DNA from 4 places in the Geodermatophilus sp. SYSU D00705 genome. Region 3 is predicted to be linked to each of the others. Evidence: riboswitches for the same ligand, from Rfam matches in the RefSeq annotation. Region 3 holds a riboswitch; each other region holds the start of a gene.
The links. Region 3 has a riboswitch for cyclic di-AMP ahead of ACI78Q_RS19000 (aggregation-promoting factor C-terminal-like domain-containing protein). Riboswitches for the same ligand answer to the same signal wherever they lie in the genome.
Positions count from the first base shown of each region.

Region 1 (3,939 bases), on a different contig from region 3:
CTGGTCGCGCTCACTCGCTGACAGTGCCGCCTGCTGGGCGGGGCTTCCCGGCACCGAGTCGGCGATCTCGATGCTGGTCCGGGTGTACCGCCGCAGCACGTCGAGCGTCTCGGTGCGCATCGGCTCGGGAAGGGTCTGCGCGCGCAGGTAGGTCGTACCGATGGCGTTGGCTTCGTCGACGGTGTCGGCCCTGCGGGTCTCGTACCGTCCCAGGGCGAGGCTGAGGCCGAAGGCGAGGAGCAGGCCCATGAAGCCGATGAGCGCCCCTTGCAGCACCCCGAGCGGCTCTCGGAACCTGTCCGATGAACGGCCCATCCGCTGGCCGATGAACAGCCCGCCGAGCGTCGTGCCGATCATGACCAGACCGAGCAGAGCCGCCAGCACCCAGGTGTTCAGCCCGAAGAACAGCATGCTGCCCCCTCCGGGCCACGTGGCCTCCGCAGGAGAGTGCTCGGGGCGACCCGAGGCGCCTCCGACGCGGCGCAGCACCCGGCCGGACCGGAGGGCGCATCTGTCGCGGCTGAGGCGGGGTGCGCTGCCGGCGAAGCGGTCAGCGACGTCGGTAGCGTCGGTCCTCTCGCCGGTCCTCTCGCCGGTCCTCCCGGCGGTCGGTGCGCCTCGCCACTCCGTGGGCGACGACCGCGGCGGTCCCAACGGTCACAGCGGTGCGGGCGACCGGGGCGGGCCCGATGACCGCGGCCCGGCGCATCCTCCTGGCTGCCAGTGGCATGTCAGTCCTCCTGTCTCGCGTCGTCCTCGTCGAGCGCGGCGAGCATGGCCTGGACCGGGATGCGGCCGCTGGCCACCAGCTGGCCGCCGGCGTGCCGGACGGCCGAGGCGAACGGGGCCGCCCAGGTGTTCTCCCAGACCAGCAGCGCCGCGGTGCTCCCTGGCTCGATGGCCGCTGCGACGGCCAGGACGTCCTGCTCGCTGAGCAGCATCGCGAGCTCGCCCTCGTAGGCCCGCAGGGCGCCGACGTCGGACTCGGTGACGTCGCCGAGCTCGAAGAAGTCGAGCGTCCCGTCGTCGTCCTTCCGGATGAGCAGCAGGTCCAGGACCCGGACCATGCCGCGGTCGACCAGCTCGGCGAGGGCGGGGGCGATCTCTCCGTTGAACCTGCTCCCGGGGAACTCGACGACGATCCAGTCGACCGGTCCGAGCTCGTCGACGGCTTCGCGGGCCTCTGCGGTCACCTGTTGTGTCACGCCGCACCTCCCTGTGTCGGCCGGGGCATGGCCCTGGTGGGTGACTGGAGGATCTGCTGGTTCGGCCGGCCGGTCCTCACCCCTCGAGGACGACCTGCCGCGGCGAGGACCCGGCCGGGCCACTCCGGGGTCGCCGCCGGCTCTCGCCGTCAGCCGGCGGGGGAGGCTCCGTGCGGCCACCGAGCCGCCTGCCCGGGGCCGGCCGCGGACGCGGTCGACGGCCTGGTTGGGGGAGGAGGTGCCGAGCTTGCGGTAGATGGAGGTGACCTGTGCCTCGATGGTGTGGACCGACAGGTGCACCGACGCAGTGCTGATCACGCTGTTGCTCGTCATCGGCACCCTGCTGGTCGCGGATGGGCTCAGGGCTGCATGAGCATGGCGGCGCCTCGGATGGGAACCGGTGGGGCGGGTGCGGCTCGAACTGGCGGTTCGTGTGTCCACCGCCCTAGGTGTTCACGGATGGCGCGCGCCGCGTACGGCCAGCTGGACAGCCGTGCCGGACCGGTGCTAGGACGGTCCCCGTCCTGTCGCCCGCGAGCTGTGCCGTCGCGAGCGAGAGAGGGGATCGAGGCCGGCCATCGGGTGACGATCGCTACAACGCTGAGGGGCGATGGCTGTGAGAAGACGTCGCATGGCAGTTCCGGCGGTCGCGGCATCGACGGTGATCGGGGTCGTACTCGCGCCTGCGGCCCTGGCCGGCACGGTGCCTGTCGTCACCACGACGTGTCCGAAGACGCTCACCGTCGCCACGTTCGAGCCGGGGGAAGAGGTGTCAGGCAACGCGACCGTGACCTCACGGGACGCAGCGGACCGGCTGAACCGAGGTGAGGGCCTCTTCCTCCTGGAGGAGGGCACGTCCAGGCCGTTCACCATGGCGGTGCACCTGGGCGCCGAGAGCGACGTGAGCCAGCCCTTCTCCTTCACCGCGTCGGGGACCTCGCTGAGCGCTTGCCTGCTCGCGACGACTCACGGTGGTGGCGAGGAGAACATCGGCACCGTGTGGACGAACGTGACGGCATAGCACCTGGGCCATCGCGGGTCGCTCCGCGGGGGAGCTGAGCCGGGACCGGGACGAGGCCCGCAGGACCGAGGCCCCGGCCTGCGGGCCCGATTGGTGGGGCGGGTGGGGCTCGAACCCACGACCCAGGGATTATGAGTCCCATGCTCTGACCGGCTGAGCTACCGCCCCGGTGTGCTCCAGCCTGCCAGATGGCGGCCGGCCGCCGACGGGGCCGTGAGGGTGAGCCCGCCGGGCGGTTTCGGGGAACTGTGCGCGACATCTCAGCGGCGGCGGCCCGGTGCCCGGGACGTGGCCGGGGCCGCCTGCGGCCCACCGCGCGGCCCGGGCCGTCCTCGCAGGTCACCGCGGGAGTCGCGCGAGCGGTGGAGCGGTCCTGAAGATCAGCTCTCCGGGGTCGCGTACTCACGCCTCGTAGCGGGATGTCACTCCTTCGGGCAACGAGGCGCGCCGGAGGTGTTACTCGATCGTGACCGCGGGGGGTCACTCAAGGTAGTTTTCCCGACGGCCTCGCCGGGTTCCGCTCCTCGACACACGAGGGCACCGGCCTGGCCCCGCCGAACCGCCGACGCCTCCCTCCGGGGGCCGAGACGGACCGGGGACCCACCGTTCCACTGGGGTGAGTCCTGCCTGCGTAGGGGGACGCAGGCGGGTAGGGCGCCGTCCGGCCCGAACCCGTCAGCTAACTCGGTAGGCGGTCGCGAGGATGGGAGAACCGTCGCCTTGGCGACCCTGCACCACCTGATGACCCTGCCTGCGCGCGGAGCGCCGGCCCGCCGGCTGCTGCGTGCGCCTCGCCGGGCGCTCGTCGTCGCCGCCGTGGTCGGCGGGCTGCTGGCCGGCACCCCGGCCGCGCTCGCCGCCCCCACCGTCTCCGGCACCTCCGAGCAGGAGAGCCTGGCCGCCGAGGTCGCCCGCATCGAGCAGCTGGTCACCGCCGCCGAGGAGAAGCTGCAGCGGATGACCGTCGAGGCCGAGGCCGCCGCCGACGCCGCTCTCGTCGCCCGCGCGGAGCTGGCCACCGCCCAGGCTGAGGCCGATGCCACCGCCGCCGAGCTGGCCACCGCCCAGGCCGACGTCGCCGCCGCCGAGGAGGACGTCGCCACCCTGGGGCGGGAGGCCTACATGGGGGCCGACAACCGCTACGGCGACATCGAGCTCATCCTCGACGCCGAGAGCCCCACCGAGTTGCTGCAGCAGGCGGCGACGATGGACGTCCTCGGCGCCCAGCGCGCCGCGCGGCTGACCGACTTCCTCGCCGTCGAGCAGCGGGTCGAGGAGGCCGACCGGGCCGCCCGGGCCGCGGTGACCCGGCTCGACGAGGCCGCCCGCGCCGCCGACGAGGCCGAGGCGGCCGCCACCGCCCACCTCGCCGAGGCGCAGTCCGAGTACGACGCCGTCGCGGCGCAGAAGGCCGCTCTCGACGAGCAGTACCGCGCCGCCGGCGAGCGCCTGCTCGCCGCGCAGGGCGCGGCCGACCCCGCCGCCGCCTTCAACGCCCGGCTCGACGCCCGTGCGCAGGGCACGACCGGCATGCCGACCGCCGGCCGGCTCACCTCCTGCTACGGCGCCCGCTGGGGCACGATGCACCAGGGCATCGACATCGCCGCCCCCATCGGCACCCCGATCTACGTGCCGGAGGACGGCGTCGTCCTCCAGGCGGGGCCGGCCAGCGGCTTCGGCCTGGCCGTGTACGTGCAGCACGCCGACGGTCAG
Region 1 covers NZ_JBJGYT010000012.1:52,719-56,657, reverse strand. Annotated here, with positions in the region: gene ACI78Q_RS11855 (bestrophin-like domain) at 1-411, opposite strand, end outside; gene ACI78Q_RS11850 (DUF6325 family protein) at 732-1,205, opposite strand; gene ACI78Q_RS11845 (hypothetical protein) at 1,837-2,226, shown strand; tRNA gene ACI78Q_RS11840 (tRNA-Ile) at 2,318-2,394, opposite strand; cyclic di-AMP (ydaO/yuaA leader) riboswitch at 2,797-2,935, shown strand; gene ACI78Q_RS11835 (M23 family metallopeptidase) at 2,968-3,939, shown strand, end outside.
Region 1: linked by a shared signal. The riboswitch ahead of ACI78Q_RS11835 (M23 family metallopeptidase) and the one ahead of ACI78Q_RS19000 (aggregation-promoting factor C-terminal-like domain-containing protein) in region 3 are both predicted to bind cyclic di-AMP.

Region 2 (3,939 bases), on a different contig from region 3:
GCGACGTCGACGCTGACCGGCACCCCGGCGTCGTGCGCCAGGGACGCCGCGGCCCGCAGCGCGACGGGGAAGCGCAGCAGGTCGTAGCCGTCCAGGTGGAGGACGGCCGCGTCGGCCACCCACCCGCGGCGGACGTCGGCCGGCTCCAGCCCGCCCTCCCCGCGGTCGGCGAGCAGCGTGCGCTCGCCGTCCAGGTGGACCAGCACCGTCGTCAGCGGCGTCCGGCCGCGGCGCACCACCGCCGTCTCGACCCCACGCTCGGCCAGCCGCGCGAGCAGCCCGTCGGCTACCGGGTCCGCACCCGCCCAGCCGGCCACCCGCGCCGGCATCCCCAGCCGCGCGAGGTTCGCCGTCACGTTGGCCGGTGCGCCGCCCGCGGACGTCGTCCGCACCACCCGCTGCTGCCCGCCGGTCACCAGCGGTCCGGACAGCTCCAGCACCTGGTCGGCCACCAGCTTGCCGAGCGCCACGACCGGACCTGCGCCTGGGGGACGGGGCCAGCGCGGGACGTCCACGGGGACAGACTGCCCGGACCGCCACTCGCCGACAGCCCCCGACGACGGCCGCACCGTGGGACCCTCCCTGTCCGGAGGGAGCTCCCCGCCCTCCGCAGCCGAGGTGATCGCCGATGTCCGGATCGTGGACCGCGCCGGGCCGGCTGCTGCGAGCACCGGCCGGCCTCGCGGCGTGCCTGCTCGCCGGGTGCGCCGCTGCCGGGGGCAGCGGGGCCGAGCCCGGGCCCTCCCCGGAACCGGCGCCCGACTGGCCCGACGCCATGTACAGCGTGACCTGCGACGGGATCGTCCCGGGCGGCTTCCGGGCGGACCTCGACGGCGGGGCCGCGCGCGTGCCCGCCGACGCGAGCCGGAGCCCGTACTACGAGTACTACGACGTCCGTTTCGTGGGCAGCGCGAGTGGTGACGTCGACGGGGACGGCGAGCCCGACACGGTCGTGCTGCTGCAGTGCTCCCCGCAGCCGTCCAACGGGATCCTCGACGAGGTCCAGGTGTTCGCCGCCGACGGGGAACGGCTCGCGGTCCTGCCCAGCCCGCGCACCCTGCAGGAGTCGACGGTCCTGACGCCGCTCTACGACCCGACCGCGCTGTCGGTCCGGGACGGCGACATCGTGGCCGGGATGTGGGCCTACGCGCCGGAGGACAACCGTGCCGAGGGCCCGTCCATCCCGATCACCGTGCGGTGGCACTGGAACGGCCGCGACTTCGTCCGCGTCTCGTAGCCGAACCTCACAGCCACGCCTCGATCTCGTCGAGCTGGGCGTGCGTGAGCCCGACGCCCAGGGTCGGTGCGACCACCAGCACGTGCGGGTGGGCGGCCAGCCACTCGCCGGTGTCGGCAGCCTGCTCGGCGAGGTCGTCGTCGATCCAGACGATGCGCCGTCCCGGCTCGGCCTCGGCGACCGCGCGGGCGCAGGCCAGCTTCCACCAGTCCGTCGCCGTCCCGAGCGGCCCGCGGAAGCCGGTGGGCGCGGCCCCCTCCCGGGCGTGCACCCTCAGCCCGCGCGGGAGCCCCATCGGCTCGGCCAGCAGCCGGTCGGCGTCGCCGGCCCAGGTCGTCAGCCACTGGATCTCCACCCGGCCCGACTCGTGCAGCTCGCGCAGCCGGGCGGTGACCGTCGGGTCCCACGACAGCACGAAGCCGTTGAACGTCCCGCGTCGCCAGCCCTCGGGGAGGTCCCTGCAGGCCGCGTTGAGCACGCCGTCGACGTCCAGCAGCAGGATCGGCACGTCTCCACTCGCGGCCATGGCCACCCTCGTACCCGAGCGCGGCCCCTTCCTGGCGTCGCGCCCGGCTGACCCGTCGCCGTCCGTCACCTCGACGGCAGAGCGGGCACCCACACGGGCGACTTCGCCGTCCGGGACGTTCGGCACCCCGGCGAGCGGGGCAGCGAGGTGGTTCGCTGACAGTCCGCCGGTCTTCCGGTGGAGCACGGAACCAGGGGGAGCCAGTGTCCGACCACCTCGAGTCGCACCCGGGTTCGAGCCGCGTCGAGACGCCGATTCCCTGCCGCCGCCTCGCCCGCGGCCACGCCCCGCACCCGGCGCACGTCCAGCTGGCGCAGGCCGACGACGCCCACTGGCAGCCGGTCGTCGTGATGGGGGCCGTCGGGGACGTCGTCACGCTGGCCGTCGGCGACGAGCTGCAGCGGCACCGCAACCACGACACCGCCCACCTGGCGGACCTGGTCCGCGAGGCGGGACCCGAGGCGTTCGTCAACACCCGCCTCGGACTGCTGTTCCTGCACTCCTGGCCGCGCGACGCCGGCTCGGTCTTCTCGCTGCAGCCGGCCGACCAGCCGCCGGTGCCCTGCCGCCACTAGCGACAGGACACCGGCAGAGCAGGTCAGGCGATGCGGCGGGCGCCGGCGTAACTCGGCATGTAGCTCACGTTGTCGACCCTCACCGGCTGCCCCGGCCGCAAGGCGTGCACCATCTTGCCGTTGCCGATGTACATCGCGACGTGCGAGACGGGGCGGTAGAAGAACAGCAGGTCACCTGGCTGCAGGTTGTCGCGGGAGACCGCCACCCCGGCGCCGGACTGCGCCCGGGCGGTGCGCGGGAGCCCGACGCCGGCCGCCCGGTAGGCGAACGAGGTCAGGCCCGAGCAGTCGAACGCGTTGGGGCCGGAGGCGCCCCAGCGGTAGGGATCGCCCACCTGGGCGAGTGCGGTGTTCACGGCGCTCTGCGCCGCCGGGCTGGCGACCGCCGCGGCCGACACGGCGATGGTGTCCGGGGCGGCCGAGGCGGTGGCGGGTGTGAGGGCGATCCCGGCGCCGGCGATCGCGGCGACCGCGATCCCACGGATGGTGCGACGGGCTGAGGACGTGCGGGCAGTCGTCATCGACGACGGTTCTCCTGTTCCATCCGTCCGCCTACCGGGTTAGCTGTCGGGTTCGGGCGGGAGGTCGCCCGGCACGGCAACAGGCCGTGTTTCACCCCTGTGCTTCGGTGGGTCCCCGGTCCGGGCGCGGCAGTGGCCACGCCCCTGTTCGGCGGGGTCCGACGGGTGTCGCCACGGTTTCGGCAACGGGGGCCCGTCGGGACCGCAGAGGACGCTAGACGCACGCGCGCGGCCACGCCGGGCGAGCGCCGGCGCGAGGGCGCCCGGGCGAGACGCGGGCCGACACGCGCGCGACACGCAGTCCCACCACGTCGGACACCGGGACCAAGGTCCCGTCGCTGCTGACAATTGGGCAGGTCAGCGAAGTCAAGGGCAGTTGGACCCCATACGGAGCGTCCTGACCGTCCGTGGGGACGACCGCACGTATCGCCACGGGAACCTCGGTGGTTGGCCGGACCGTTGGGCGGGCACGATCAACGCAACCAACCGAGGAGGAACCACATGGCCGGCATGATCCGGAAGCTCGTGGCGTCGGGGATCGCGGCGAAGGTCATCCAGGAGGCCCGCAAGCCGGAGAACCAGGCGAAGATCAAGAAGTTCATCGCCGACTACCAGGCCAAGCAGAAGGGCGGCGGCAAGGGCTACGGCCGGGGCCGCGGCTACTGATCCACCGCCCGGCAGCGGCCCCTCCCGGATCCCCGGGCAGGGGCCGCTGCCGCATGCTCTGACCCGCGCCGCCGAGCTCGCCCGGATGAAGCCGACCGCGATCCTGGTCAACACCTCGCGCGGCCCGATCGTCGATGAGGCCGCCCTCGTCCGGGCCCTGCGCGACGGCCGCATCGCCGGGGCAGGCGTCGACGTCCACGACCGGGAGCCGCTGCCCGCCGACGCCCCGATCCGGACCGCGCCGAACACCGTCCTCACCCCGCACCTCGGCTACGTCACCCGCGCCACCTACGAGGTGTTCTTCCGCGACGCCGTCGAGGACGTCGCCGCCTTCCTCGCCGGCTCCCCGGTCCGCGTCCTCGCCCCCGCGTGAGCGCCGCCCGCCCCGGGTACCCACCCCCGCACCCAGGACGA
Region 2 covers NZ_JBJGYT010000015.1:70,341-74,279, reverse strand. Annotated here, with positions in the region: gene ACI78Q_RS13760 (carbohydrate kinase family protein) at 1-470, opposite strand, end outside; gene ACI78Q_RS13755 (hypothetical protein) at 629-1,237, shown strand; gene ACI78Q_RS13750 (HAD domain-containing protein) at 1,245-1,745, opposite strand; gene ACI78Q_RS13745 (hypothetical protein) at 1,967-2,338, shown strand; gene ACI78Q_RS13740 (C40 family peptidase) at 2,362-2,859, opposite strand; cyclic di-AMP (ydaO/yuaA leader) riboswitch at 2,875-3,001, opposite strand; gene ACI78Q_RS13735 (hypothetical protein) at 3,361-3,525, shown strand; gene ACI78Q_RS13730 (NAD(P)-dependent oxidoreductase) at 3,554-3,898, shown strand.
Region 2: linked by a shared signal. The riboswitch ahead of ACI78Q_RS13740 (C40 family peptidase) and the one ahead of ACI78Q_RS19000 (aggregation-promoting factor C-terminal-like domain-containing protein) in region 3 are both predicted to bind cyclic di-AMP.

Region 3 (3,939 bases):
CCGGCGTGCTGACCGCGGCCCTGCCGGCCTTCCTGCTGCTCACCGGCTCCTGGACGCAGTACAGCGGCGTGTGGGCGGTCATCCTGGCCGTCGTCCTGCTGGCCAGCCTCGTGCTGCCGTACTCGCGGCTGCGGGGACGGCCGGAGCCGGCCGTGCCGCCGGCGGCGCCGGTCCCGTCAGGGGCGCCGGCCGCACCGGAGGGCGTGCCCGTCGCACGGCAGACCACCGAGCGCGGCGCCGACCGGCGGACGGACACCCGCGGCACCACCTGACCCGACCCGACGGCGCCGGGAGGTCTCCCGGCGCCGTCGTCCGCGGTCAGCTGTCGCGGAGCAGTTCGTCGAACGGCGTGAAGTCGGCGAACGGGTCGGCCGGGCGGGCCGACGCCGGCCGGCCGGCCACGAGGTCGGCCAGCTCGCCGGCGGCGCGCTCGACCCGGGCGGCCAGCGCGCGGTCGACGCCCTCGCCGCCGCCCCAGTCCTCCGGGGCGGCGAAGACGCCGGTCGGGACGGCGATCGCGCGCAGGTAGGCGAACAGCGGGCGCAGTGCGTGCTCGATGACCAGCGAGTGCCGCGCGGTGCCGGCGGTGGCCCCCAGCAGCACCGGCTTCCCGGTCAGGGACTCCTTGTCGATGACGTCGAAGAACGTCTTGAACAGGCCGCTGTAGGAGCCCGAGAACACCGGCGTCACCGCGATCAGCCCGTCGGCGCCGACGACGGTGTCGATCGCCGCCTGCAGCGACTCGTTCGCGAACCCGGTGACCAGGTGGTCGGCCAGGTCGCGGGCGTGGGTGCGCAGCTCCACCACCTCGACCGTGGCGTCCTCACCGCGCGCCCGGAGGGCGTCGACGGTGGCGGCGGTGAGCCGGTCGGCCAGCAGCCGGGTGGACGACGGGGTCGACAGCCCGGCGCTGACGACGGCGAGGGTGCGGGTGCTCATCGGACCTCCACCTCCTCGGCCTCCTCGCGCGCCTGCCCCGTGACACTGTCGGCGGCCGCGTGGACGGTCGCGTCCTTCGCCCCGCCGCGGGCGGCGACCCGGGAGGCGTGGGTCGGGGCGTCGGGCACGTGCGCGGGCTTCAGCGCGGCGAACTCGCGGCGCAGGACGGGCACGACCTCCTCGCCGAGGATGTCCAGCTGCTCCAGCACCGTCTTCAGCGGCAGGCCGGCGTGGTCGATGAGGAACAGCTGCCGCTGGTAGTCGCCGACGTAGTCGCGGAAGCCGAGGGTGCGCTCGACGACCTGCTGCGGGGAGCCGACGGTCAGCGGCGTCTCACGGCTGAAGTCCTCCAGCGACGGGCCGTGCCCGTAGACCGGGGCGTTGTCGAAGTAGGGCCGGAACTCCCGGACGGCGTCCTGGCTGTTCCTGCGCATGAAGACCTGCCCGCCGAGGCCGACGATCGCCTGGTCGGCCGAGCCGTGGCCGTGGTGCTCGTAGCGCTGGCGGTAGAACTCGACCATCCGCTGGGTGTGCTGCGGCGGCCAGAAGATGTGGTTGTGGAAGAAGCCGTCGCCGTAGTAGGCGGCCTGCTCGGCGATCTGCGGCGAGCGGATGGAGCCGTGCCACACGAACGGCGCGACGCCGTCCAGCGGCCGCGGGGTCGAGGTGAAGCCCTGCAGCGGCGTGCGGTACTGCCCCGACCAGTTGACGACGTCGGTGTCCCACAGCTTGCGCAGCAGCGCGTAGTTCTCCACGGCCAGCGGGATGCCGTCACGGATGTCCTTGCCGAACCAGGGGTAGACCGGGCCGGTGTTGCCGCGGCCCATCATCAGGTCCACGCGGCCGCCGGCCAGGTGCTGCAGCATCGCGTAGTCCTCGGCGATCTTCACCGGGTCGTTGGTGGTGATCAGCGTGGTCGCCGTCGACAGCTGCAGCGTCGAGGTCTGCGCGGCGATGTAGGCCAGCGTGGTGGTGGGGGAGGACGAGAAGAACGGCGGGTTGTGGTGCTCGCCGAGGGCGAAGACGTCGAGCCCGACCTCCTCGGCCTTCTTCGCGATGGCCACGACCGCCTTGATCCGCTCCGCCTCGCTGGGCGTGCGGCCGGTCGTGGGGTCGGTCGTGAGGTCGCTGACCGAGAAGATCCCGAACTGCATCTCGTGCTCCAAGTGGTTGAGAGCGCAACTACTGCTGCGTGCAACAGCGCCGCCCCGGGCGTATTCCGGATCCGCCGAGAACTCTCCCGCGACGAGGGTCACGTGACGGATGGGGCCCACGGGATTGTCACAGGACGATAACGGCCCGTACGGTGAGTGGGTCCGGTCGGTCGTGCTTCCCCATCCGGGGAGCCTGGCCGGACGCCGCCGAGTCGTGTCCGCCTCCCGCGGACGTGAGCCGGGGACCCATCGAAGCACTGGGGTGAATCCTGCTCTCGAGCAGGTAGGGCACCTTCCCGCCCGAACCCGTCAGCTAACTCGGTAGGCGGCCATGGAAGGAACGGAGAGCATCCGCATGCCTCGCCCACGGGCCCTCCCGGCTCGCAGGGATCCCGGGCCACGCGCACCTCGCGCCTCTTCCTCGGTCCGCTGATCCCGCCTCGCCGTTGACCGGCCGCGCGCGTCACTGACCGCCGCCGGACCCCTCCCGTAGACCCTCGCGTCCCGGGCTGCCCTCCGTACGAGTCGGCAGGCCCGCGGGCGCCCTCGCGCCCCGGAGCACCCCACTCGATGAACGACCGCACCGTGCAGTTCCCCGCCGTCGACGCCGCCACGACCCCCGCCGCCGACGCCGCCACCCCCCAGACCACCTCCCGCCGCGGCTTCGGCCTGCCGGCCAAGGGCCGCCGTCCCGCGTTCTTCCTGGCCGCCGCCGCGGCCGGCGCGATCGTGGTCAACGTCCTGGCCAGCGGCGCGCCCGACGCCGAGGCCACCGCCACCCGGACCGAGTCGGTCAGCGTGGCCGAGCAGCTCGGCATCACCGCCGACGCCGCGGCCGCGGCGACCCCGGAGGCCGCCGACCTGGCCCCGCTGCAGCACCTCGCCGCCTCCCGCAGCGAGCGCCAGGCCGCCGAGGCCAGCGCCGCCCAGGCGCAGGCCGCGGCCGACCAGGCCGAGCTCGACCGCCAGGCCGCCGAGCGCGAGGCCGCCGAGCGCGCCGCCGCGGAGGCCGCCGCCGCCGAGCAGGCCGCCCGCGAGGCCGCCGAGCGTGAGGCCGCCGCCGCTGCGCAGGCCGCGGCCGCGGCCGCTGCCGCTCCTGCCGCCGCCCCGGCGCCCGCGGCCGCCGCGGCTCCCCGCGGCTCCTTCAAGGAGTACGCGATGTCCAAGGTCGGCAGCGCCCAGCAGTTCAGCTGCCTGGAGAACCTGTGGGGCAAGGAGAGCGGCTGGAACCCCAACGCGCAGAACCCCACCAGCACCGCCTACGGCATCCCGCAGTTCCTGAACTCCACCTGGGCCGGCACCGGCATCGCGAAGACCTCCGACGGCTACCGCCAGATCGACGCCGGGCTCATCTACATCGAGAACCGGTACGGCAGCCCCTGTGGCGCGTGGGCGCACTCGCAGGCCCACAACTGGTACTGATCGCCGCCCCGGTCCCGCACCGGGCACCCGTTCGAGGGGCCGCTCCTGACAGGGGCGGCCCCTCGAGCCGTCTCGGGACCGGGTGTGGGACGGTCGGGCGGTGAGGGTCGTCCCGTCCGGTTTCGTCCGTACCCACACCCAGGTCCGACGGCCGTCGTCGGTCCCGGAGGTGCGGCTGCACGTGGCCGAGGACGTCGTCGCCCTGTGGGAGGCGATGGAGACCGAGGACGGTGGCGCCGGGGAGGCGCCGCCGTTCTGGGCGGCGGCGTGGCCGGGCGGCCAGGCGCTGGCCCGCTTCGTCCTGGACCGGCCGGAGGTGGTCGCTGGACGGACGGTGCTCGACCTCGGCGCCGGCAGCGGCCTGGTCGCCCTCGCCGCCCGGCTGGCCGGTGCCCGGTGGGTGCTGGCCAGTGACGTCGACGAG
Region 3 covers NZ_JBJGYT010000030.1:28,589-32,527, reverse strand. Annotated here, with positions in the region: gene ACI78Q_RS19015 (AmiS/UreI family transporter) at 1-272, shown strand, start outside; gene ACI78Q_RS19010 (FMN reductase) at 319-939, opposite strand; gene ACI78Q_RS19005 (LLM class flavin-dependent oxidoreductase) at 936-2,093, opposite strand; cyclic di-AMP (ydaO/yuaA leader) riboswitch at 2,289-2,436, shown strand; gene ACI78Q_RS19000 (aggregation-promoting factor C-terminal-like domain-containing protein) at 2,664-3,515, shown strand; gene ACI78Q_RS18995 (class I SAM-dependent methyltransferase) at 3,616-3,939, shown strand, end outside.

Region 4 (3,939 bases), on a different contig from region 3:
CGAACATGCCGAACAGCAGGCCCACCCAGGAGCAGGCCTCGGCGAGGGCGACGGCACGGAAGGCGAGGGCGACGGCGCGGGGGTTCATCGCCCCCCATCCTCCCCGATGCGCGGCCCGAGGTACGCCGCGCCCCGCGGGGAGAGCTCGTAGCCGACCGCGAGGCTGCGGGTCAGGCCCAGCTCCTTCAGCCGGCGGACGTCGCGCTTGAACGGCAGCGTCTCCCGGCCCAGGACGGCGGCGAGGTCGGGCGCCCGCACCCCGGGGCGTTCCGCGATCAGGCGCAGCACGGTGCGCGTCCACGGTCCGGCGGCGCGGGCGGCGTCCCACCGGTCGAGGCACGCGTCGAGCTCGGCCCGCTCCGCCGCGGAGAGGGCCGCCTGCTCACGCAGCGCCACCCGCGGGTCGGCGCCCGCCCCGCGCACGTGCATCCGGTAGACGTGCGTGCCGGGGCGGCGGTCCAGCAGCCGGAGCAGCCGGTCGCGGGAGGGGACGCCGGCGGCCACGGCGTCCGCCTCGGTGATGTCGGCGGGGTCCACCTCGGTGACGTCGACGACCTCGACCACCCCCGCCGCCGTGCGCTGGGTGCTGCCGGGGCGCATGCGCGGCCGGTCCCAGCGGCGGAACGCCAGCGTGACCACCCCCTCCATGATCGCGGCGGCGGTGGCCGGTGGGATCAGCACGGCCGGATGCTGGCAGGGTCGACGCCCGTGCGGGGACTGGCGCGGCGGGAGTTCTGCCTCGTGCTGCTGCGGCGGATGGCCGACCTGCGCCCCGACCTGGTCGCGGAGGCGCTGCCCCGGCTGGGGGCCACCCGCGCCGAGGCGCACGCCGCGCACACCCGCTGGCAGGCGCTGCAGCACTCGCCGCGGGCCCCGCGGGGGCTGGCGCTGCGCAGCGCCGTCCTCGGGCCGCCGGACGAGCTCGAGGACCGCCGGTTCGGCGACCTCGACGTCCAGGTCCGCCGGTGGCCGGTGCCGCTGTGGCCCCACCTCTACTGGGAGGTGCTGTCCGGTCCCGGCGGGTCGGTGCTCAACGAGCACCTGGTCCGGGCGCCAGGCTCACCCGTCCCACCCGCGTCCGCGGCGCGGCTGCTGGTGTGGGAGCACGTGCTCGACGACGTCGTCGGCCTGCCCGGGGCACGCAGCGTCGACCCCGGCGTGGTCACCCGCTGGGAGGTCGCGCTGCCCGGCGGGGCCCGGGCGCGGTTCGTGTGGGGGCTGCTGCAGGAGGTCAGCGGAGGGCCGGGGCGCTGACGGCGTCCGCCGACGCCGGGGAGGTGAGGGGCCCGGAGAGCACGGTGCCGAGCACGGCCGCCGCGGCGAGGACGACGGCCAGCCGCGGCGAGCCGCTGACCAGCAGCGCGGCCACCGCGCCCCCGAAGACGACGACCTTCACGAGGACGGCGAGCGCGGCCACCTGCACCACGGCCTGCGGCGCAGCGAACACGCCCCACAGGACGGCCACCCCCAGGGGTAGGCCGAGACCGAGGAGCCAGCGGCCGGTCGTCGTCGCGCCGGTGGTGGCGCCCCAGTACCCGAGCGCACCGAGCGCGCCGAGCTCCGCGGCGAACGCGACGCCCGCCCAGGCCCACTGCCATGCCTGCGCCATACCGACCTCCTGTTGTGAACAGTGCTCTCCTTCGAGATCAGTGTTCACGAGCGCGTCGGCGCGGTCAAGGTCCGGAGACGCGCGGAGCCCCGGTCGCGTCGTGCGACCGGGGCTCCGGGATGACCCCGTCCAGGGCACCGCCCCTAGCAGGCGAGGGGGGAGGACGGGGCCCTTTCTCAGCCGGCGATGCGGTTGAACCGCGGCGTGGCGCCCATGGCGTCGACGCTGGCGACCTTGACGACGTCGCCGGAGGTCGGCGCGTGCACCATCTGGCCGTTGCCGAGGTAGATGCCGATGTGGCTGACCGGGCTGTAGAAGGCGACCAGGTCACCGGGGCGCGCCTCGGCCCGGGACACCTGGGTGCCCATGGACGCCTGCATGCGGCTGGAGTGCGGCAGGCTGATGCCGGCGGCCTTGAAGGCGTACTGCACGAGCCCGGAGCAGTCGTAGGAGCCCGGCCCGGCCGCCGCCCAGACGTAGGGCTTGCCACGCTGGGCCATGGCCGTGTCGATCGCGGTCTGGACAGCCCCGCTGCCGGCCACCACCGGCGCGGAGGCCGCGGGCGCCGGCGTGGAGCGCTCGGCGCGGCTGGCGCGCTCGGCCCCGCCACCGTGGGCGGTCGCGGCCGCCTCGAGGGCGGCCCGCCGCTCGTCGGCGGACAGCCGGGCGTAGTCGGCCTGGTAGGCGTTGATCTGCTCCTGCAGGTCGGCCTGCTGCGCGGCGACGGCGTCGTACTGCGCCTGGGCCTCGGTGGCGGCGCGGTCGGCCACCGCCTGGGCCTCCGCGGCGACCTCGCCGGCCGCGACGGCCTGGTCCAGCAGCACGTTCTGGTGGCCGGCGACGGTCTCCAGCAGCGTGACCCGGTTGACGAACTCCTCGGCCGAGCCGCTGGTCATGAGCGCCTGCAGCGAGCCCATGCTGTCGCCGGTGAAGGCACTGCGGGCGATGCCGCGGACCTGCTGCTGGGCCGCGGTCACCGCGCCCTGCGCGTCGGTCACCGCCGCGGCGGCCTGCTGGGCGGCGGCCTGCTGGGCGGCGAGGGCCTCGCGGGCCTCGTTGAACTCCTCGGTGACGACCTCCAGCTCGTGGCCGCGGGCCGCGACCAGGGCGGCGGCCTCCTGCGCGGTGGCCGGCTCCTCCGCTCCGGCGGACGACGGCACGAGGGTGATGCCGAGGGCGCCGGTGACGGCCAGGACGAGGGCAGCGCGGCGGGCGGTGCGAGGGGACGCCATGGGGCGGCGGCACTCCGTTTCTTCCACGGCCGCCTACCGGGTTAGCTGACGGGTTCGGGCGGGAAGGCGCCCGGCGCGCCGGCCACGGCCGTGCGCGCTTCACCCCAGTGCTGCGGTGGGTCCCCGGCCCCGCGCCCCCGGGGAGGAGGGCGCGTGCTCGGCGGCGTCCTCGGGGTGTCACCCAGGTTGGTGACGGAGCGCCCCGCCGGACACACACACCGTAAGGGCCGTGACGCTGCCGTGACAATTACCTGGATGTGATTTCGTGGACTCTCGACTCCATCCGCCACACACGCGGGACCGGTGGGTCCGGTGGTGCCGGTGGGGTTTGGCGACCGCTCCCCGCGAGCACGTCCAGCGCATGGACCTCAGACGCCCCCTGGCCGCCCTCCTCCTCGCCGGGGTGCTCGCCGGGTGCAGCAGCACCGAGACCGGCGGGAACACCGACGTGAACCGCAACGAGCAGGACTGCGGCACCGCCGAGCAGGCTCCCGGGCAGGGCTGCGAGGAGAGCGAGGACGCGCCCGCCGAGGGCAGCTGACGGTGCCGGCACCGGCTACGGTCCGCCGGTGAGCGGAGCGGGCGCATACGACGCCGTCGTCGTCGGTGGTGGGCACAACGGGCTGGTGGCCGCGGCCTACCTGGCCAGGGCCGGCTGGTCGGTGCTGGTGCTCGAGCGCCGCGAACGGGTGGGCGGCGCCGCGGTCAGCGAGCAGGTGTTCCCCGGCGTCGACGTCCGGTTGTCGGCCTACTCGTACCTGGTGAGCCTCCTGCCCGACCGGATCGTCGCCGACCTCGACCTGGAGGTGACCCTCGCCGACCGCGCCGTGGCCTCCTACACCGCCGTCCCCGGGGGCGCGGGCCTGCTCGTGGAGCGGGACGAGGGGCCGGCCACGGCCGCCTCGTTCCGCGCGCTGACCGGCTCAGACGCCGAACTGGCCGGCTGGCAGCGCTTCTACGGCCGCCTGGCCACGCTGGCCGAGGACCTCGCCCCCACCCTCATCGAGCCGCTGCTCTCCCCTCAGGAGCTGGCCGGCCGGCTGCGCGACCCGCAGCTGTGGCAGGACCTCCAGCAGCGCCCCCTGGCCGACGTCGTGG
Region 4 covers NZ_JBJGYT010000044.1:21,370-25,308, reverse strand. Annotated here, with positions in the region: gene ACI78Q_RS21765 (DUF3817 domain-containing protein) at 1-88, opposite strand, end outside; gene ACI78Q_RS21760 (hypothetical protein) at 85-681, opposite strand; gene ACI78Q_RS21755 (hypothetical protein) at 709-1,254, shown strand; gene ACI78Q_RS21750 (DUF2568 domain-containing protein) at 1,232-1,609, opposite strand; gene ACI78Q_RS21745 (C40 family peptidase) at 1,786-2,841, opposite strand; cyclic di-AMP (ydaO/yuaA leader) riboswitch at 2,857-3,003, opposite strand; gene ACI78Q_RS21740 (hypothetical protein) at 3,203-3,382, shown strand; gene ACI78Q_RS21735 (phytoene desaturase family protein) at 3,411-3,939, shown strand, end outside.
Region 4: linked by a shared signal. The riboswitch ahead of ACI78Q_RS21745 (C40 family peptidase) and the one ahead of ACI78Q_RS19000 (aggregation-promoting factor C-terminal-like domain-containing protein) in region 3 are both predicted to bind cyclic di-AMP.